Regions from separate parts of the Ketobacter alkanivorans genome, predicted to be linked through region 1. Evidence: predicted binding sites of a transcription regulator. Region 1 holds the regulator's gene; each other region holds the start of a gene.
What was found. Region 1 encodes sigma-54, which starts transcription at its own class of promoters, with help from an activator protein. Its sites were predicted from a motif close to ANTGGCATNNANNTTGCTNT; they were not measured.

Region 1 (6,608 bases):
CATGCCGGGATCTTTGATCAGCAGTTTGGTGAGTGGCAGAATGCCGACAAATTGCCCGGTGCGATTGACTACGTGCAGGTTGTCAGTGGTGTCCGGCAGGGATTCATGGCGGCGCAGGTAACGCAGCACCACATCCAGCGATATGTCCGGGCGAATGGTGATGATGTCGGTGTCCATAAGGCCACCGGCAGTGTCTTCGGGATAGCCCAGGATGGTTTCGATGCGGTAGCGGTTTTGATCATCCAGTGAATCCAGTACCTGCCGCATGACGGTTTTGGGCAGTTCCTGCAACAGGTCGGCGAAGTCATCGGTGTCGAAGCCTTCGACCAGGCTGACAATGTCCTCTGTGTTGCGATGACGCAGAAAATGGGCAGCCAGTTCTTCATTTACGTATTGAAGAACTTCCCCTTCGTCTTCTTTGTCGATGAGCTGCCATAGCAGGTTACGGGCCCGCAACGGTGTGGATTCGATGAGCCTTGCCACTTCAGCCGGTGACATGCCCCGCAGCATGCGCCGAATTTCATCAAAGGCTCCGCTGTGGAGTGCATCCAGAAAGGCATGGAGCTGATCTTGGGTTTCATGGCTGGTTTGTGATTTGGCCACTGATCACCTCCTGTTGCTGGTATGTTAGGGTAGAGGGTATTCCTGAATTGGGTGGGCCATTCTAGCGAGTTGTGGATAAGATGACCAGAAGGAGCTTATTCGTCTTCGTCGAAGCGGTTGTTGATCAGGGTGGCCACGTGATCCCAGGCTTCTTCTGCGTCGGCACCTTTGATGGTGATCTGCAGTTCGGTGCCCTGACTGGCCGCCAGCATGAGAACAGACATGATGCTTTTGGCGTCGGCTTCTTGCCCGCTGCGGTTCAGTATTATTTTGCTTTCGAAGCGGGAGGCTGTGCCCACCAGTTTGGAGGCGGCGCGGGCGTGCAATCCCAGTTTGTTGATGATGGTAATGGATTTTTCCAGTTTCATAGTGGCTCACACAATTACAGCAGCCCTGATTAAAACAGCTTACAAGTCCCGGTGTCTAGCCTGAACATTGCCAAGGCGCGTTTTGAAGTACTGACACAGTTGTTCTGTGACGTACACTGAGCGATGTTGGCCTCCGGTGCAGCCAATGGAAACGGTCATGTAGCTGCGGTTGTTGGCAGCAAAGCGGGGCAGCCAGGTTTCTAGAAATGTGGTGAGGTCGTGCACCATCTCGGTTACCGGTTGATGGCCTTGCAAAAATTCCTGCACGCCTTGATCAAGGCCGCTTTGGCTGCGCAGCTGGCTGATCCAGTGTGGGTTGGGCAGGCAGCGCACATCGAATACCAGGTCGGCATCGGTGGGAATGCCATTTTTGAAACCGAATGACTGGAACAGTATGGCCATGCCATCCTGGTTTTCGGCCACTCGCATTTTGATTTGGTCGCGCAGTTCGTGCAGGGTGAGGTTGCTGGTGTCGATGATCAGGCTGGCGCTTGATGCTACCGGGTTCAGCATTTCCCGTTCGCGCACAATGGCTTCTTTGAGGGTGTTGGTGTCGTTACTGATGGGGTGGCGGCGACGGGTTTCGCTGAAGCGTTTTATCAGTGCTTCATCTCCGGCGTCCAGGTAGATAACCTGACTGTCGATGCCGTCTGCGGTTAGCTCTCGCAATACGTTGGGGAGTTTTTCCAGCTGGGTTACGCTGTTGCGGGCGTCTATGCCAATGGCAACTTCTTCGATGCGGGGGGCAGTGCGCGTTGCCAGCTCGCTCATCAGATCCCGCAACAATGTGACGGGGAGGTTGTCAACGCAGTAGTAGCCGATGTCCTCAAGCACGTGTAATGCAGTGGTTTTTCCTGATCCGGAGCGACCGCTGATTACGACCAGCTTCATGGCATATTACCTTTATACGGGAGTGACGAGGGCATCGTAGATGCTATCGGATGAATGTGCATTGCGCAGTGTGTTGCGGCGTGTTTCATCGTTAAACATGGCGGCGATTTTGGCGAGAACATTAAGATGTTCTTCATGCGCATCTTGCGGCACCAATAACACAAACAGCATGTCCACGGGTTCGTGATCAATGGAGTCGAAATCCACGCCACTTTCGAGTTTGATGAAGGCACCTATAACGTTGTTGCAATGCTGTGCACGGCAATGGGGGATGGCGATGCCTTTGCCCAGGCCTGTGCTGCCAAGCTTTTCCCTTGATATAAGACTGTCGAACAATTCGTTGGGGTCCAGTTCGGGGTACTGCTGGGCAATAAGCCCAGCAGCGGTTTCCAGAACTTTCTTTTTGCTGCCGCCAGGTACGTCTTCAAAAACCCGTTGCGGACTGATGATTTCAGCAAGTTCCATCGTTATCAATTAACCTTATTACAACCTTTGGAGTTAATCGCCTTGTTTACCAGCTCTTGGATTTTTCTTTGTGCTTCAGCACTTGGCGATCAAGTTTGTCGGTCATCATGTCGATGGCCGCATACATGTCTTCGGATTCGGCGTTGGCAAACAGGTCAGCGCCTTTTACATGAATTTTTGCTTCGGCTTTTTGTCGGTTCTTTTCGACACTCAGGATGGCTTGGATGCTGGTGATGTCGTCGGTATGGCGTTCGAGTTTTTGCATTTTATCGGCAACGTAGTCTTTCAGTGCGTCCGTAACGTCTACGTGATGTCCGCTGATATTGATTTGCATAGGCCACTCCTTAATCGTGGTTTGTTTTACTGCAACCCATTGGCTGGCGCGTTTGGGTTTGGTATAGCATCGGCCAGAAGGGCACCGATGATGTTCAACTCTGTATTCTATGACCAGAGGTCAAACCAATCGTTTCCTTTCATTGGAAGGGGGAATCATCATAGCCTCGCGGTATTTGGCGATCGTGCGCCGGGCAACCTTGATGTCCTGTTCCTCCAGTATGTTGGCAATTTTACTGTCGCTCAACGGTTTTTTTGGATTTTCTGCTGCAACCAGCTTCTTGATAATGGCGCGAATGGCGGTGGATGAACATTCGCCCCCCGAGGCAGTGCTGACGTGGCTGGAGAAGAAGTATTTCAGCTCAAATATGCCGCGGGGCGTATGCATGAATTTCTGTGTGGTTACTCGGGAGATGGTGGATTCGTGCATGCCTACGGCTTCGGCAATGTCGTGTAAAACCAATGGCTTCATGGACTCTTCGCCCTCTTCCAGAAAGCCGATCTGATATTCGACGATCTTGGTGGCTACTTTCAGCAGGGTTTCGTTACGGCTTTGTAAACTTTTGATAAACCAGCGGGCTTCCTGCAGGTTGTTTTTGAGGAAGGTGTTGTCGCTGCTGTTGTCGGCCCGCTGTATCAGGGAGGCGTAGCCACTGTTTACTCGCAGGCGGGGGGTGGCCTCCGGGTTCAGTTCTACTCGCCAGCGGCCTTTGTCTTTGCTGACAATGACATCGGGGATGACGTATTGGGTGTCATCGGATTCAATGCTGCTGCCTGGGTAGGGGTTCAGGGCCTGGATCAGCTCGATGGCGGCTTTTAAACGGGTTTCTGATAGCTTGCCCTTGCGCATGATGGTGGCAAAGTCGCGAGAGCCGAGGGCATCCAGAAACATTTCCACGACCAAAATAGCGTCTTCTCGGGTTGGGTCGCCTTTTGGCTCCTGTTTGAGCTGGATCAGCAGGCATTCCCGCAGGTCTCGGGCGGCCACACCGGGGGGATCAAATTGTTGAATGCGGTGCAGTACGGCCAGCACTTCTTCCAGTGAGATGGCGCTGCCGTCGTCGCCTTCTTCGGGTTCCAGTTGGATGCCCATGGCTTCCAGTTCGGCCTGCTGCAGGCGTACCAGGTCTGCCACTACGTCCTGCTGGGCGAGTACGCCGTCGCGGATGTCCTCTACGGATTGGGTGAGATAGCCTTTGGCATTGACGCCTTCAATGATGGCCATGGCGATCATGCGGTCCATGTCGGACATGTTGGTCAGGTTCAGCTGCCACATCAAGGAGTCATAGATTGATTCCGGGGCGCTGTTACGGCTGTCATAGTCGAAGTCATCGTCGTCGAAGCTGGTGCTGCCACCGGAACCTGCGGTGCCGTCGTATAAGGTATCCCAGTCGCTGTCCACGGGCAGCTCGCCGGGCATTTCTTTGCCTTCCAGGTCGACGGGGGCATCTTCGTTGGTGGTTGAGCTGGCTTCACTGCTGTCGCTGGACTGGGAAAAGTCCACGACAGGTTCTTTTTCGTTGGTGGTTTCGGTGCTTTTGTCGCTGGTATTTTGTTCGCTTGTGTCGCCGCTGTCGTTATCCGATCCTGACTCATCCACATCAAGTAGGGGGTTGGACTCCAGTGCTTCCTGAATTTCGGTTTGCAGATCCAGCGTGGAGAGCTGTAGCAAGCGTATGGCCTGCTGCAGCTGGGGCGTCATAGTAAGGTGTTGACCAATTTTGAGCTGTAAGGTTGGTTTCATTGATACCTAATTCAACTTCTTCAACGACCAGTTTTAGTGGGGTGTCACGGCCTTGTTGACGTTTTAGGCAGCCAATTATTGGCCTGTTTTCAACAGCTTAGTTGGGCCGTATTTCAACTGCGATGCTTTAATTGTAAGAGCAGTCAGCCCGCAAAGCAATTTACATGCCTGAAATTACTTAGAACTTTTACATATGAAATTGGTTGCCCAGATAAACCTCGCGTACTTTCTGGTTTTGCAGGATGAGTGAGGGCTCACCTTCGGCGATAATATGGCCCTCACTGACGATAAAGGCTTTCTCGCAAATGTCGAGGGTGTCCCGCACGTTGTGGTCGGTGATCAGTACGCCCAAGCCGCGATCCCGCAGATGGCTGATAATCTGTTTAATATCCGCAACGGAAATGGGGTCGACCCCGGCGAAGGGCTCATCCAGCAGGATGAAGGCGGGGTCGGTGGCCAGTGCCCGTGCGATTTCTACCCGGCGGCGCTCACCACCGGACAGGGCCATACCCTGGGATTCGGCAATGTGGCCAATGTGGAACTCCGCCAGCAGTTCGTCCAGTTTGGCCTGGCGCTGCTTTTTGTTCAGGTCTTTGCGTGTTTCCAGAATCGCCATGATGTTCTCTTTTACCTTGAGGCGGCGAAAGATGGAGGCTTCCTGGGGCAAGTAGCCGATGCCTTTGGCGGCGCGCCCGTGCATGGGCAGGTGGGTGATTTCGGTATCGTCTATCACGATGCGGCCTTTGTCTTGGGGGACTATGCCGATGATCATGTAGAAACAGGTGGTCTTACCGGCACCGTTAGGGCCCAGTAGCCCGACGATCTGGCCACTTTCGATGGTGATGGAGACATCTTCCACCACGGCGCGACCTTTGTAGCTTTTGGCTAGATTGGATGCTGTCAGGCGGCTCATGATGCAGGTATGGCCTTTTCTGTTGGGGCGGGAGCAGGCGCTGTTTGCGGTGCAGGCTCTGCCGCCGATGGCAGAATCATTTCCACTCGGCCTTTTATGTCGCCGGGCTGGTGATCCTGGGTCTGTCCCAGTGCTTGCAAGCGCTGGCTTTGGATTTCGTAAACGATCTCTTCGCCGCGAAAGATGTTTTCGCCTTGCACGATGGAAGCCTTGCGTTTTAGCAGGAGTTTCTGATCGCGCACCATGTAATCGATGTTTTTGGCTTTGGCGATGACTTCCGCCTGGTTGGGCTCGGGTACCTGTGAGAACAGGGCGGGATCACCTTCAGCCATAACGATATCCACTTTGCCGTTTTCGGTTCTGATTTTCAGGGAGTCGGCAGCGATGCGAAGGGTGCCCTGAGTCAATACCACGTTGCCGGTGTAGAGTGCGGTGCCGTCTTTTTCGTCAATTACGGCGGTGTCTGCGACAATTTTCAGCGGCTGTTGGCGATCGCTGTCCAGCGCCTGTGCCACGGGGGCTGCGCTTAGCAGGATCATCCAGCAGGTCAGCTGTTTAAGATTTTTCAGGTTCATAAATACTGGTGACTTTGTGGCGTAACGTAATTCGGTTGTTGGTAAGGTCTGCATCCAGCCCGGTTGCCTCTATATAGACGCCGCTTTGCCTGATCACGACTTTGTCGTCGGTGGTGGCGTAGGATTCCCGCGGATAGAGTATGAGGGTTTCTGTTTCCAGTACGGCGGCTTCCCGCACGCCCTGCTGAACAACGGTAACATTGCCGGAGAGGTTCAATTTGTTGGCTTCGTTATCAGAGGTGGCGCTGGCAGCGCTGGTTTTCCAGGATTCTTGTTGCTGCTCAAAGAAGGTGATGGTGGGTTTGACCATCAGGTTGCGATTGCTGGCAACGTACTGAAGCATGGATTCTGCATCCAGCAGAAACTCTTTGTTGCCGTGTTTGTCGTAGCTGTGCTGCTGCAATTCTATGGCGACCATGTCGGGTTGGTCGTAGGTGGTGCTTGCATGCTGTTTGGGGCTGAACCACTGATCCCATTTCATGTAGGTGTAGGTGCCCACCACGAAAAGTGCTAGAAACAAGCTGCTTAGAATCAGTTGGTTTTGTTGTTTCATCAGCTCAGATAGGGTTCCAGAATGGAATTGAGGTTACCTTGGGCCAGCATCAGCCAGTCACAGAATTCTCGCACCGCTCCGTCGCCACCTTTGGCTTCGGTGATAAGATCTGCGTGTTGTCGCACGATAGGCAAGGCATCGGAGACCGTGACGCCCAGCCCCG
Region 2 (6,608 bases), 660 kb from region 1:
TGCGTCGTTGAAGCGCCGGGTTGCTGGTCCGCTGGGGCACTTGAATAATCAGCAATCTGCAGACATGCTATCCCAACTGGAGCGGTCGGGTATGCAGCATCTGGTGGTGACCCACATCAGTCAGAAAAACAATCACCCGGATCTGGCAGTGGCAGCGTTAATAGAAAGCGGAGCGTGCTGCGAAGAGATCATCCGGGTAGCAACACAGAATGCAGGCCTGGATTGGATATCAGTGCAGGCTGAAACAGTCACGAATTAGATTAACCTTTATAGAAAGTAGGTGGTTTCACTATGGAAAAGCGCGAAGAGCTCTACAAGGGCAAAGCAAAATCGGTTTACACGACTGATGACCCCAAATCTTTGATCCTGTTGTTTCGTAATGATACTTCGGCCTTTGACGGCAAGAAGATTGAGCAACTGGATCGTAAAGGCATGGTGAACAACAAGTTCAATGCCTTCATTATGCAAAAACTGGAAGATGCGGGTATCGAAACCCATTTCAATCAGTTGCTGAATGATCAGGAAGCGCTGGTTAAAAACCTGAAAATGATGCCGCTCGAATGTGTAGTGCGCAATATTTCTGCAGGCAGCATCTGTCGTCGACTGGGCGTGGAAGAAGGTTTGGATTTGAATCCGCCGACTTTCGAGTTCTTTTTGAAGAACGATGACCTTGGCGATCCCATGGTGAACGAATATCACATCAAGAGCTTTGGTTGGGCTGAAAAGGAACACGTTGAGAAGATGAAAGAACTGACGTTTCAGGTGAACGAAGTTCTGAAGCAACTGTTCCTGGACGGCGGCATGTTGTTGGTGGATTACAAGTTGGAATTCGGGTTGTACGAAGGCCGTGTGGTGTTGGGCGATGAATTTACACCGGATGGTTGCCGTTTGTGGGATAAAGAAACCCGTAAAAAGCTGGACAAAGACCGTTTCCGCCAGGGGTTGGGGGATGTGGTTGAATCCTATGAGGAAGTGGGCCTGCGTTTAGGCATGAAGTTCGATTAAGCCAGAACCTGTTGCCACAAAAAAACCGCAGCTGTAATGGCTGCGGTTTTTTTGTTTTTATCGCTGGTGGGTCTTACGTTTAAAAATGGAAGGTAGCAGCAAGATAGGTGCCGTCCAACGTCACATCTGCGTCCAGGTCTTCCACGTCATCCAGTTCCAGAGCCATTTTCCGCATACCGGCTTCCAGGCCTAACCCAAATGCGAAGGTGTAGCCAACCTTGCCCCACAAGTCATACAGCTGAGCACCGCCGACACCGATCCAGTTACCTTCAACGCCAACGTAGAGGCCGGTTAAGGGCAGGTCGAACTGGGCTTTGCCGTACAATAGCGGTGCGGTGAAGTCCAACGTTTCCGATGCAGTGCCGGATACCAGAGGGCTGGATGCGCTTAATTCGCCATCAAATTTGCGCGCCGTTAACCCCAGATCCAGATTCACCCAGTTATCGAGCAGCTCGTAGTAAAAGGTAAAATCGTAATGGCTGACATCGAAATGGCTGTAGACCGGAGTTCCGGTGGGGAAGGTGATGCCGTCGAAAGTGATATTTTTGGTCAATACACTGCGTGCGCTTTCTTCTATCTCGGAGCGGGCCACGCGAATGTTGGGTAGAATCGGGATGCCGTGTTCGATGGCTATATACAGGTAATTGCCTGCGTCGCCTTCCAGGCCCAAGTCATCTTCGAAATCGACGGCGGTGCCACCGTCTTCCAAATCGGTAAAATCGCCGGACAGGTCATAATCAATACTGCCCCCTCCAACGTAAAGACCGAACAACGTATCGGCATAACTGAGGTTACTTAAACTGAGCCCCAATCCAACCAGGGTGGCGGTGGCGAGTGATTTCATGCGCTGCTCCATACGTAAAATTCCCTTTAATTAAAGCACAACTGGCTCAAAGGCCAACGAAAGTTGGCCGATATTTCAGTGCTTTGCGACGTCATTCAAGAATATGGCGCTTCCTGGCGCTGGAATTCACTTATATGTACGAGCCAGCTTATGCAGGCCACCGAGAATCACCTTCTCCAGAGCCGTTTTAACGATCAGGCCACTTAACGGAATAGGCAGCTTGGGTTCGAATTGAATGGTGTAATGCAGCTGGGTCTTACCGTTGCTCTCGCTGAACACCATGCGCCCAAGATGGTTTTTCAGCGGGCTGCCTTTGGTGATGGTGTATTCCACCAGTTTGTTGGGTTCGAACGCGGTTACTGTTTCTTCAAAATCGGCCATGGGGACAGGGGTGATACGGCGCACGGAGCCGATACCGTTCACGCTGCCTTGGCCGTCTTTTATTCGCTTCACTTTTGCATTCAGCACTTGGCCCATCGCCTCGTGGTCGGACAGGGTAGCGAAAACCGTTTCTACCGGGGCGTTGAATTCCACATTCATTTGAATAAATTGGCTGCTCATTTGTTTTGAAACTCCATTACAGTGTGCGGAAGGTGATACCGGCGGCATTCAACCGTTCAATGAGCGCTAGACCCATACCGGCACCCGGTGTCGTAACGCCGTATTCTTCCGGCAAGTTTTTATCCAGCGCCAGGCACAGGGCAGATTCTGCCAGCATTTTTGCGGTCTCGCCGTAGCCTGGATCGCCACCGGCCACCTCAGTCCAGACATGCAGGCCATCTGCTTCGCCGACAAAGTGCACTTTGAACCAGGATTTTTTACGTGTGCTCTCGCTGGGCCCCTGGCCGGGATCTTTCACCTGCAACAGTTTTTCGCGGCTGTATTTGAACTGAGAAAGCGCAACCAGGCCACCAGCGCCCACCACGCCGCCAATCAGTTTGGGCAGCTTTTTAACCAGAACATAATGGCCATAGATAAAATCAGGGCCAAATTCCTTGCGGGCAGCAGCAGTGCGTTTTACCACCTGTGGGTCAATGGTGGGGAAGGGGCAAGCCCAGGCTTTATGGGCACTCAGCCAGAACACTTTGGGCCCCATGACGCGGGTACGGCGGCGATCAGTAGGGCGGGTTTTTTTGTTCTTGTGCCACTCGCGGCGTTTTTTCTGATATTCCTTGAGGCGAGAGAACTGGGTAATCGCCGAGTGCCAGGTGCCGCCGGAAAAAGTCCCCTTGGCTTCGATAAAGCCTTCCACTTTCATGGGAGCTTTGCCGCTGCGCTCTTTTCCGATTAGTTTGTTAAGCTCGTGTACCGTGTACAGCGCCCCGAGGTCGTGGGGTATGCTGTCAAAGCCGCAGCAGTTGATGATCTTGATGTGCTTGGCTGCGGCCTGGTCGTGGTAGTCGTGTTCCAGGCCTTCTACGAATTCAGGCTCGCCAGTGAGATCAACATAGTGGGTACCGGCTTCTACGCAGGCTCGTACCAGTGGCTCCCCATATTTCAGATAAGGGCCAACGGTGGTGATCACAACTTTCGCTTGGGCGGCCATCTTCACCAAGCTGGTGTAATCGTCGGAGTTGGCCTCAATGGTGCCAATATCAGCTTTGCTGTTAAGCGCCATCAGGTCCTGTTTGCAGGCTTCCAGTTTGCCGCTGTTACGACCGGCAATGGCCAGCTTGATCTTTTTGGAGTGGGCGCACTGTACCAGATATTCTGCAGTGAGCTTGCCGGTAAACCCGGTGGCTCCGAATACCACAATGTCGAATGGCCGTTCAGAACCTTTGGTTGCGGCTTTGGTGGTCATGCTTTTCCCCTGTAATCAATTAAAAGCAATAAAAAATTGTGCTCTAGAGTAAGCTGGATGAATTATGGGTTTCAAGCATTTGGCGGCAGAAATTTGCGATTTATAAGCCAGCACCGAAACAGGCTGCGGGGTGATGTGTAACTGCTTGAAAATACTGCAATGAGTTGCAATCTATCCGCGGGTACTGGCGTTAAACAGTTGAGCTGAAACAAAACCTGTGACATTGTTGATGGCATGGGTATGCGTACTGCCCCATAAAGATAAATAACTATGACAGATTTCGTCCAGGGACGAGGAGGGTTTATGGTTGATAAGTCGGCAGTGGTTCGTGATTGCATGAGTCGTAAAGTGGTCAGTTTTGATGTCAAGGATGATGTGGGTGACGTAGTTGCAGTGTTGTTGGAAAATAAAATCACCGGTGCCCCGGTGTTGGATGACAACCGCAATGTAATCGGATTTATCTCAGAGCAGGATTGTATTAAGGAGATGCTCAATACGGCGTTCTATTGTGATCTGACCGCCAACGCCGGTGATGTGATGATCAAAGACGTGCTAACGGTTGATGTGGATACCTCCATTTCCGAATTAGCAGAACAGCTCACAACCAACAAGCCCAAGGTGTATCCAGTCGTCGAGCAGGGCAAGCTGGTTGGTATAATCAGTCGCTCTGACGTGCTTCAGGAATTGTATGACGCCAGCGTTCGCTGCCATCATTTGTCCGATAAGAAGACAGCGCTGTAAGGCGGCGTTGCGGGCGGCTCAAAGCAGTCGCTCGCCCGTCAGCTTGTTAGTGTAGAGGCCATCTGCCGAGCGCAAACTGGCCGTTGATAGCCCCCTTCGTTTTGTGATTTCCGAAAATGGCGGCATAATTTCCACTGATTCCGCTCAAAGTGACATTATGACCGCCGCTATTCATATCAAGTCCTCCCCACTTCGCTGGTCCCTGGGGCCTAAAGCAAAACACCATATTCAGCAAAACGGCTTCAGCGCTGATGACATCGGTCTGATGATTGGAGCATCCGGCGGCCCCAAATGGTTGGTGCTAGCAGGGTTGGATCGGGCGCTGTTCGGCGCTTTTATGCCCTCCCGCCAGAAGCCGCTGGTGACTTTGGCATCCAGTATTGGTACTTGGCGCTTTGCCTGTATGGCGCAGAAGCAGCCTTTGGTAGCGCTGGATCGATTTCTGGAGGCTTATCTGGCGCAGAGCTATCCTGACAAGGTAACAGTGCAGGACGTGTCTCGGGTGCTGGATGAAGTGCTTGGGCATTTGCTGGGGGAAACCGGGGCAGAAGAAATACTGTCCCATCCTGTGTATCGAAACCATATCGTAACGATCCGCAGTGGTGGCACGTTGAGGTCGGATCACAAGCTGGCGCTGGCGGCGGGGTTGTCTGCGACATTCCTCGCCAATCTGATGGGGCGTGCGCGTCTGGGAATGTTGTGCGAGCGGGCGGTGTTTGGTGACTCGCGTGAGCAGATGTTGCAGTTCAGCGATCCACTGCCGACCCGCCACATCGCCCTAAGTACCGCAAATATGGAGCTGGCATTGCGCGCCTCCGGTGCGGTGCCTCTGGTGCTGGCGGGGGTCAGCAATATACCTGGAGCCCCTGCAGGGGTGTATCGTGATGGCGGGATCACCGATTACCATTTCGACCAATCCGTTAGCCCCGGCGATGGGCTGGTGTTCTATCCGCACTTCTATGATCACTGCGTTCCCGGTTGGTTTGATAAGGGGTTAAAGGGTCGACATTTGTCGGCGCAACACTGGGATAGTCTGGTGATGGTGTCACCGTCTTCCGAGTTTGTTGGCAAACTGCCCGGTGGCAAGATCCCTGATCGCAAGGATTTCTTTTCCATGGATAATGCACGGCGCCTGGCGCTATGGCAGAAAACGGTGGCTGAGTCTGAGCGCCTGGGGGACGCCTTTTTAGAGGCCGTTGAAAAGCAGCAGTGGAGCTTTTGAGGGTGGCTGCGGCGGATGTTGCGGGCGACTTACCCTTTGTCCTATCCGGGGTTCACGTCGAGCCGCGCCAGCTGCCCATTGCCCCAGAAATAACGCTCCACCTGATGCGGGATGATTTTCCTAAGGAAAGCTTGGGGCAGGCTGATGCAGCTCGCTTGATGAATGCGCCGCCCTACTGGGCTTTTTGTTGGGGCGCAGGACAGGCTTTGGCGCGCTGGATACTGGATAACCCGCAGGCAGTTCGGGGCCGCAATGTGGTGGATTTTGGTGCCGGGTCCGGGGTGGCCGGTATCTCTGCTGGCAGAGCCGGTGCTGCTCAGGTGAGCTGTGTCGACATCGATAGTGATGCGCTTGCTGCATGCGCAAAGAACAGCCAGATCAACAATGTGTGTGTCCAGCTGGCATCAGAATTTTGTCCCGGAGAGAGGTCTCTACTGCTGGCGGCGGACATTTGTTACCAGGAGCAAGGCTTCGTTGGTGTCATTGAACACATGCGGTCCGGTGGCGATGTGATCGTGGCTGAATCGCGCTTGCGGGATCTTTCAGAACGCTTCCCAAAATTAACAAAAGTGGGTGAATACCGAGTCCGTACATTTCCTGACCTGGATGAGTCTGAAAACTATGACGCAGTGCACATTTATTGTACTTATCAGTTATCAAAAAAGCCTTAAAATTCGGGCCGTTACAAAGGTCAACAATTCTTCACACAATCGCCAACGGATGTCCACGTAGTAATGAGCATTGCTTTGCTATATTGCAGAGCATAACGATTAAATTTCATACCTTAATCCAATTCACTTTATGTATGTTTTCAGACCAGACCCGTTTGATCGTCGGAGATTTTACGAATGCTGCAGGATGCCTCACAACATCTGAATGTGACTTTCAGCTGGGTTTCTACTGGGCAGTTCGCGCGAGGGAAGGGGCCTGTGCTGACGGAAGGCTATAGCCAGGATGATATAAAAAACGGTTTCAGGGTTGACTCTCTGGCACCC
Region 3 (6,608 bases), 1.9 Mb from region 1:
TCGGCAATGGCCGCACGCAGGGCATCCACTTTTTCTTGGTTTACCGGAGCTTCGGTTTCAAGTTGCTGGCTGGCTCGATTCAACGCTTGAGCTTCAGCACTGATTTTAACGGTCTCAGTTTCACCGCGGCTACCATCAGCGGAGGGAGGTGATTTCCTGACTCCGGTATCCACAGCAGATGTTTTCTGGCCAGACTTCGCCTTGCCTGCATTTGCTTGGTTGCTGTTTAAGCCATTGATTTCCATAGCCATCTTAATACGCCTTCATATAAATACTGCGTTCTTACTCCATATATCGGCCGCAAGCACAGTAACTTTAGTCAATTAATGCACAAAATTTTCGTTCGCGCCACTTTGTTTATCGGCCATTTAGAGGCTGACTTTAATTTGCCCTGGAGCCGTAATACGGCCTTCTACCACCTTATCTGATGAGGTATTCCTAACCCGGATAAGCTCACCAAAGGCACCATCTTCCATCGCCAAGCCGGTAGTGCGGATGCTTAACCCGTGGCCTTCGCCGATGATGACGACTCTTTCCCCGCGATTGATCATTTTGGCAGGGTCCACTAGCGCGGGGTTCATTACCTGCTCGGCGGGAATCGGTCTGCGTGCCACAAAGCCCACTAGTTCATCAATGGTTTTGAAATATCCGCCATAGAGCCTAGACACATCTCTCAACTCCAGGCGCAGGTCGCTTGGGCTCAGATGGGTGCCCTTGGCTATGGGCAAGTCTGAAACCACAATATTATCAAACGCTTGTATCGTTACTGGAACGTGGATTGTCCAATTTTCGGGGTTGGCGCAGCTAACCTTAAAGGTCAGCCTGCCAGTTGAGCGATTACGGGGGCGGTGTTCTAGCTCCAGTGCTGACTCGCAATCGCTTAGCCGCAGCCGAGTGTCGACGGGCTGAATATCCACTTCAATTTGTTCAAAGCCACCATTGTGTGTTTCATCAACATACAGGTTAATGGCGTCATTAATCTGCTGCTGCAGGCTGGATGGGGCCGCCTGCAGTGCAGTTGAGTACATGGCCAGAACAAGCAGCAGTGCGTGCCAGCAGGACGCTATAATTTCTTGATGCTTTCTGTTCATTTATCCAAATTGACCTATTCTAAATGAATGGTGAGTAAATACAGTTAGGCGACGCATTTTTGACGATCCGAACTGTGCTCAGTGAATCAAGCAAAGGGTATGCCGTAAACGGCGAATGCGGAGTTTTAATATGGCCGGGGTGCTGGATACAGTCGATCAACGAACCAAGCTGGTGGGCCAAAACCGGCTGGAATTGCTGCTGTTCAGGCTGGGTGATAACCAGATATACGGAATCAATGTGTTTAAAGTGCGGGAAGTTCTGCAGTGCCCAAAACTCACAGAACTGCCTCAGCGCAACCCAGTGGTTCGAGGCATCGCGCATATCCGTGGTGGCACTATTTCCGTAATGGATATGAATCTTGCCATGGGTAATGAGCCTCTGGATGACATCGAAAATTGCTTCGTCATCATATCGGAATACAACATGGCTGTTCAGGGCTTTTTGGTGAAGGCCGTTGAGCGCATTGTTAATCTTAATTGGGAAAACATTCATCCACCACCCAGCGGTGCGGGTAAAGGAAGCTACCTGACTGCGGTGACAGAGGTGGATAATCGTATTGTCGAAATCATCGATGTTGAAAAGATATTGTCTGAAGTTTCTCCCATGGAGGAAGAAATCTCTAACGATGTGATTCGTCAAGATACAGTCGATCAGGCCAGTGCCAGCGATCTGGCTGTATTAATTGCAGATGATTCCAGTGTGGCGCGTAAACAGATCAAGCGTTGTGTCGAAAAGGTTGGCGTTAAGACCCATGTGGTGGCGGATGGTCGCCAGGCACTGGATCACCTGCGCGAGCTGATTGATGCGGGAGAATCCATCACGGATCGCTATATCATGTTGATTTCCGACATTGAAATGCCAGAAATGGATGGCTACACATTGACTGCATCCATCAAGGAAGATCCGCGCACTCAAGACCTTCATATACTGTTACATACGTCCCTTAGCGGTATCTTTAATGAGGCGATGGTGAAGAGAGTTGGTGCGGATAACTTTTTGGCAAAGTTTAAACCAGACAGCTTGGCTGATCTTGTGCAAGAGCGGGTCAAAGATGCCTTGGCAAAACGCAATGGTTAGCCTGAATCAGGGATGATAAAAAACTAGCATGGTGTTTCCTTCTCGTGACAACTCTAGGTTTGCTGAGGGTGATTATGCCCAGTTTCGCCAATATCTTGAGAAGGCTTGCGGCATACTGTTGGGAGATAACAAGAATTATCTGATCGACAGTCGATTACGCAAGCTTCTGAAAGAACAGAAAATTGAGTCCCTTGCGGAATTGGTGCGTAAAATCGACGGCGTGAGTGCAAGGCATTTGCGCCAGGAAGTGATTGACGCCATGACCACCAACGAGACGTTATGGTTCCGTGATCGCCATCCTTTTACCTATCTTCAAGATTCACTTCTACCTGAATTAGCTAAAGCCCCTGGTGAAATCGCCATATGGTGTGCAGCCTGTTCCACAGGCCAAGAGCCGTACTCCATCTCGATTTGTGTGGAAGAAATCAAGCGTCGACACATGAGCCTTGCCAACAAGCAGATCAGAATTCTAGCTACAGACATATCAGCACGGGTGCTGGATCAAGCCAAAAAAGGAATCTATGAGCCGCTTGCCCTTAAGCGTGGCATGCCCGATGACAGACTCAAGCAGCATTTTAAGCCGCTGTCCGATGGCAGCTGGGAGATCGACCCCGCAATCAGGAAGCGTATTGATTTCCGCCCGATTAATCTTAAAGAGAACTTTGTGACGATCGGGAAGTTTGACGTGGTTTTTTGTCGCAATGTTCTGATTTATTTCTCGAGTGAGCTGCAACAACAGATTATTACCAACATTCATCGGGTGCTTAAACCCGGTGGCACGCTTTTTCTGGGTGGCTCTGAAACGCCCAAAGGCCTGAACGATTTATTCGACATTCAGTACTACACCCCAGGTGTGGCGTACATCAAAAAGTAGAGTTTTGCCGCTTTCGGTAATCCTTTGCCGCATTGCCTTGATAAAATCCCTCCGTTAAACGCTAACCCTATGATTTATAAGAGCTGATCGACTCTGGCACAAGGGTTGCTTTGTACTGTGTATCTACTTCCGCATTGCCAGTTTTATGGCATGTGACGACAGAACGAGAGTGATACATGGCGATCAGTATCGATAAACACATTGGGTTGTACCAGCATGCACTTGAGCTGCGCTCTCAGCGCGCCAATGTTTTGGCAAACAACATAGCCAACGCCGATACCCCGGGTTACAAAGCGCGGGATATTGATTTTCAGCAGATGCTGAAAGTGCGCATGGGGGAGACCGCGGATATTGTCCCGGTTGAATCAACCAGCGCCAACCACTTTATTGCAATACCTCAGGCGGACACCATAACCGGGTTGAAGTATCGAAACCCAACCCAGCCTGCGATAGATGGCAACACCGTGGACGCGCAAGCGGAAAAAACCGAATTTGCGCGTAACACCATGGAGTATCAAGCGGCCTTTGAATTTCTCAATGGCAAAGTCAAATCCCTGATGTCAGCTATTCGAGGAGATTAATTATGTCGCTACTAAATGTATTTGATATCGCTGGCAGTGGCATGAGTGCCCAAACTGTACGAATGAATACGGTGAGTTCCAATATTGCGAATGCCGAGAGCGTGAGTAGCAATACAGATCAAACTTACCGAGCCAGGGAGCCGATATTCAAAGCCCAACTGCAGGCGGCGATGTCGGGTCAGCCTTTCGATTTTTCGGCCAAACAACTGGATATGGGCGGCGGCGTACAGGTTCAAGGTATCGTAGAAAGTGATGCGCCTTTGCAAATGCGTTATGAGCCTCATCACCCAATGGCGGATGATAACGGGTATGTGTCGTATCCCAATGTAAATGTCGTGGAAGAAATGGCCAATATGATCAGCGCCTCACGCGCGTTTCAAACTAACGTAGATGTGATGAGTTCTGCAAAAACGATGATGCAGCAAGTGTTGAGCTTAGGCCGGTAACGGGGGGAGGATAAATCATGGCTATTAACAGCGTTGAAGCTAACAGTGTTCTGAATGATCTCTCTATTCGCAATAAACCAGAAAGTGAGAAGTCGGCCTCCCAGTCGGATAAGGACATGTTCATGCGCCTTCTGTTGGCGCAAATAGAAAACCAGGATCCACTTAAACCAACAGATCAAACCGATTTTGTAGCGCAATTGGCACAGTTCAGCTCGTTAGAAGGTATTCAGAATCTAAGTAACAGCGTGCAGGATATCGGCGCCATGTACCGATCCAGCCAGGCCTTACAGGCTACTGCTCTGGTGGGGCGGGAAGTGTTAGTGCCGGGTCAGGTTGGGTATCTGGAGCAGGGCAGTGAGATCAGCGGCATGATTGAGGCCAACCAAGCATCCGGCGACGTTATGATGGTCATTAAAGATGCTGCCGGCCAGGTTGTGGCAAATCGAGATCTGGGAAATATAGGCAGCGCTGAAACACCGTTTAGCTGGGATGGAACCAATAATCTAGGTGAGGATCTGCCCGCTGGCCTCTACTCAATATCTATTGAGGGCACGATGTCCGGTGAGAATGAAGCTTTGATAACCAGTATGTATAGCCGGGTTAACAGTGTCAGTATCGTCGATAATCAAGGCGGTATGCTGTTAAACCTGAATGGTGTGGGTCAGATTAATTCAAGTGAAATTCAAGAAGTACGATGATAGCAGGAGAAGGTCATGGGTTTTAATATTGCGTTAAGTGGACTGAATGCTGCGCAAGCGCAACTGGATGTTACCAGTAATAATATTGCTAACGTAGAAACGACAGGTTTTAAAGGTTCAAGAACCGCGTTTGGCGATATTTATGCGAACTCTGCGTTTGGCAACAGTGATACTGCGGTGGGTAATGGTGTGTTGTTGCAGCAGGTTCAACAGCTATTTGATCAAGGCAATCTCAATTTTACATCTCAAGCTTTGGATCTGGCAATCAGCGGTGAGGGATTCTTTGTACTGTCTCCGGATCAAATAAGTCAGGAGCGTGTTTACACGCGGGCCGGAAATTTTGGTGTTGATGAAAATGGATTTGTTGTGAATGCATCAAACCAGTATTTACAGGTGTTTCCGGTAAATGATGATGGTTCGGTAACGGCAACAGCTCTGTCCAGTACCACGCCTCTGCAATTGCCCGATACAGCGGGTGCGCCCCAGGCGACGGCTGAAGTGGAGATCGGTGTAAACCTGCCTGCCAATGCTACCAACTTGAACGTTGACGTGTTTGATCCGACCGACTCCAACACCTATTCCGCGTCTACATCTATCACTTTATACGATAGCCTGGGGGATTCGCACATAGCAACTGCGTATTTTGTTAAAGAGCCCAACTTGGGAACAAGTGGCCAGCAAAATACGTGGGGTGTTTTCTTGACGGTTACTGATGACACTGGTGGTGTAAACACCCTGGATGTTTATGATGGATTGGGTGGCGCTATCAGTTCGGAGGTTAACGCGAATGGTGTAGGCTATGGTGTTCTGGCTTTTGACTCACAGGGTGTGTTTCAAGGAACCGATCCTGGCGGCGGTATATTTACGGATCAATTTTCGTTTTTAACCAACGGTGCCGATACCACGCAGCAAGTATATTTTGATTTTGCCGGTAATCCACCAACACAATTTGCGTCGCCTTTCTCGGTTTCGGCGTTATCACAGGACGGTTTTACAATCGGCCGTCTTACCGGTTTGAGTGTGGATGACCAAGGTGTTATTCAGGCCACCTATTCAAATGGACAGACAACCGCCGTTGGCAAGGTTGCGTTGGCACGATTTTCTAATCCGCAGGGTATGCTGCAAATTGGTAACACTACTTGGCGCTCGTCTACAGCATCGGGAGAACCTATTCCTGGGGAGGCGGGCACTTCAAGTTTTGGTCTAATACAGTCTGGTGCTCTGGAAACATCCAATATAGATCTCACCGAAGAGCTGGTGACGTTAATAACGTCGCAAAGAAACTTTCAGGCCAATGCCAAGTCTATAGAAACCTCCAATGCAGTGACGCAGACAATCATTCAGATAAGGTAATAAAACCAGGCAAAAAAGATCCCTGCATAGCAGGGATTTTTTTTGCCTGAAAACTGGCAAGCGAATTGCACTTTTACTCAGTGAGACTTAATTCGATGAATTATTGACGGTGCAGGAATCGCTATGGACAAGTTCTTATACATCTCCATGACAGGTGCAAAGGAGGCTTTGGATGCCCAAAGCCTGCGAGCCAACAATTTGGCGAATGTATCTACCGCTGGCTTCAAAGCTGATTTTCACCAATACCGCTCGATGTCCGTGTTTGGTGAGCACCACCCATCCAGAGCTTACGCAATGAACGAGCGGCCCGGAACTGATACAGGTGCGGGATCTTATATGGAAACAGCCAGAGATCTGGATGTGGCGATAAAAGGTGATGGCTGGTTTGCAGTTCAGTTGCAGGATGGATCGGAGGCATACACACGAGCGGGTGACCTCAAGCGGGATGTAAGTGGGGCGGTTACGACAGGAACAGGATTGCCCGTTT

Region 2: the regulator sigma-54 is predicted to act here: its motif matches at 3,856-3,875, upstream of Kalk_RS20085 (saccharopine dehydrogenase family protein).
Region 3: the regulator sigma-54 is predicted to act here: its motif matches at 3,136-3,155, upstream of flgB (flagellar basal body rod protein FlgB).

The regions. Positions count from the first base shown of each region.
Region 1 is NZ_CP022684.1:4,024,567-4,031,174, forward strand. Features, by position in the region: gene mgtE (magnesium transporter) at 1-603, opposite strand, end outside; gene Kalk_RS17195 (HPr family phosphocarrier protein) at 699-971, opposite strand; gene rapZ (RNase adapter RapZ) at 1,011-1,862, opposite strand; gene ptsN (PTS IIA-like nitrogen regulatory protein PtsN) at 1,875-2,327, opposite strand; gene hpf (ribosome hibernation-promoting factor, HPF/YfiA family) at 2,374-2,661, opposite strand; gene Kalk_RS17215 (RNA polymerase factor sigma-54) at 2,782-4,404, opposite strand; gene lptB (LPS export ABC transporter ATP-binding protein) at 4,592-5,317, opposite strand; gene lptA (lipopolysaccharide transport periplasmic protein LptA) at 5,314-5,892, opposite strand; gene lptC (LPS export ABC transporter periplasmic protein LptC) at 5,873-6,445, opposite strand; gene Kalk_RS17235 (KdsC family phosphatase) at 6,445-6,608, opposite strand, start outside.
Region 2 is NZ_CP022684.1:4,683,797-4,690,404, forward strand. Features, by position in the region: gene Kalk_RS20065 (MBL fold metallo-hydrolase) at 1-259, shown strand, start outside; gene purC (phosphoribosylaminoimidazolesuccinocarboxamide synthase) at 292-1,005, shown strand; gene Kalk_RS20075 (TIGR04219 family outer membrane beta-barrel protein) at 1,085-1,849, opposite strand; gene Kalk_RS20080 (SRPBCC family protein) at 1,976-2,410, opposite strand; gene Kalk_RS20085 (saccharopine dehydrogenase family protein) at 2,427-3,650, opposite strand; gene Kalk_RS20090 (CBS domain-containing protein) at 3,954-4,391, shown strand; gene Kalk_RS20095 (patatin-like phospholipase family protein) at 4,549-5,613, shown strand; gene Kalk_RS20100 (class I SAM-dependent methyltransferase) at 5,616-6,284, shown strand; gene Kalk_RS20105 (M48 family metallopeptidase) at 6,462-6,608, shown strand, end outside.
Region 3 is NZ_CP022684.1:988,630-995,237, reverse strand. Features, by position in the region: gene flgM (flagellar biosynthesis anti-sigma factor FlgM) at 1-251, opposite strand, end outside; gene flgA (flagellar basal body P-ring formation chaperone FlgA) at 369-1,091, opposite strand; gene Kalk_RS04125 (chemotaxis protein) at 1,222-2,169, shown strand; gene Kalk_RS04120 (CheR family methyltransferase) at 2,198-3,043, shown strand; gene flgB (flagellar basal body rod protein FlgB) at 3,220-3,624, shown strand; gene flgC (flagellar basal body rod protein FlgC) at 3,627-4,070, shown strand; gene Kalk_RS04105 (flagellar hook assembly protein FlgD) at 4,088-4,768, shown strand; gene flgE (flagellar hook protein FlgE) at 4,784-6,121, shown strand; gene Kalk_RS04095 (flagellar basal body rod protein FlgF) at 6,245-6,608, shown strand, end outside.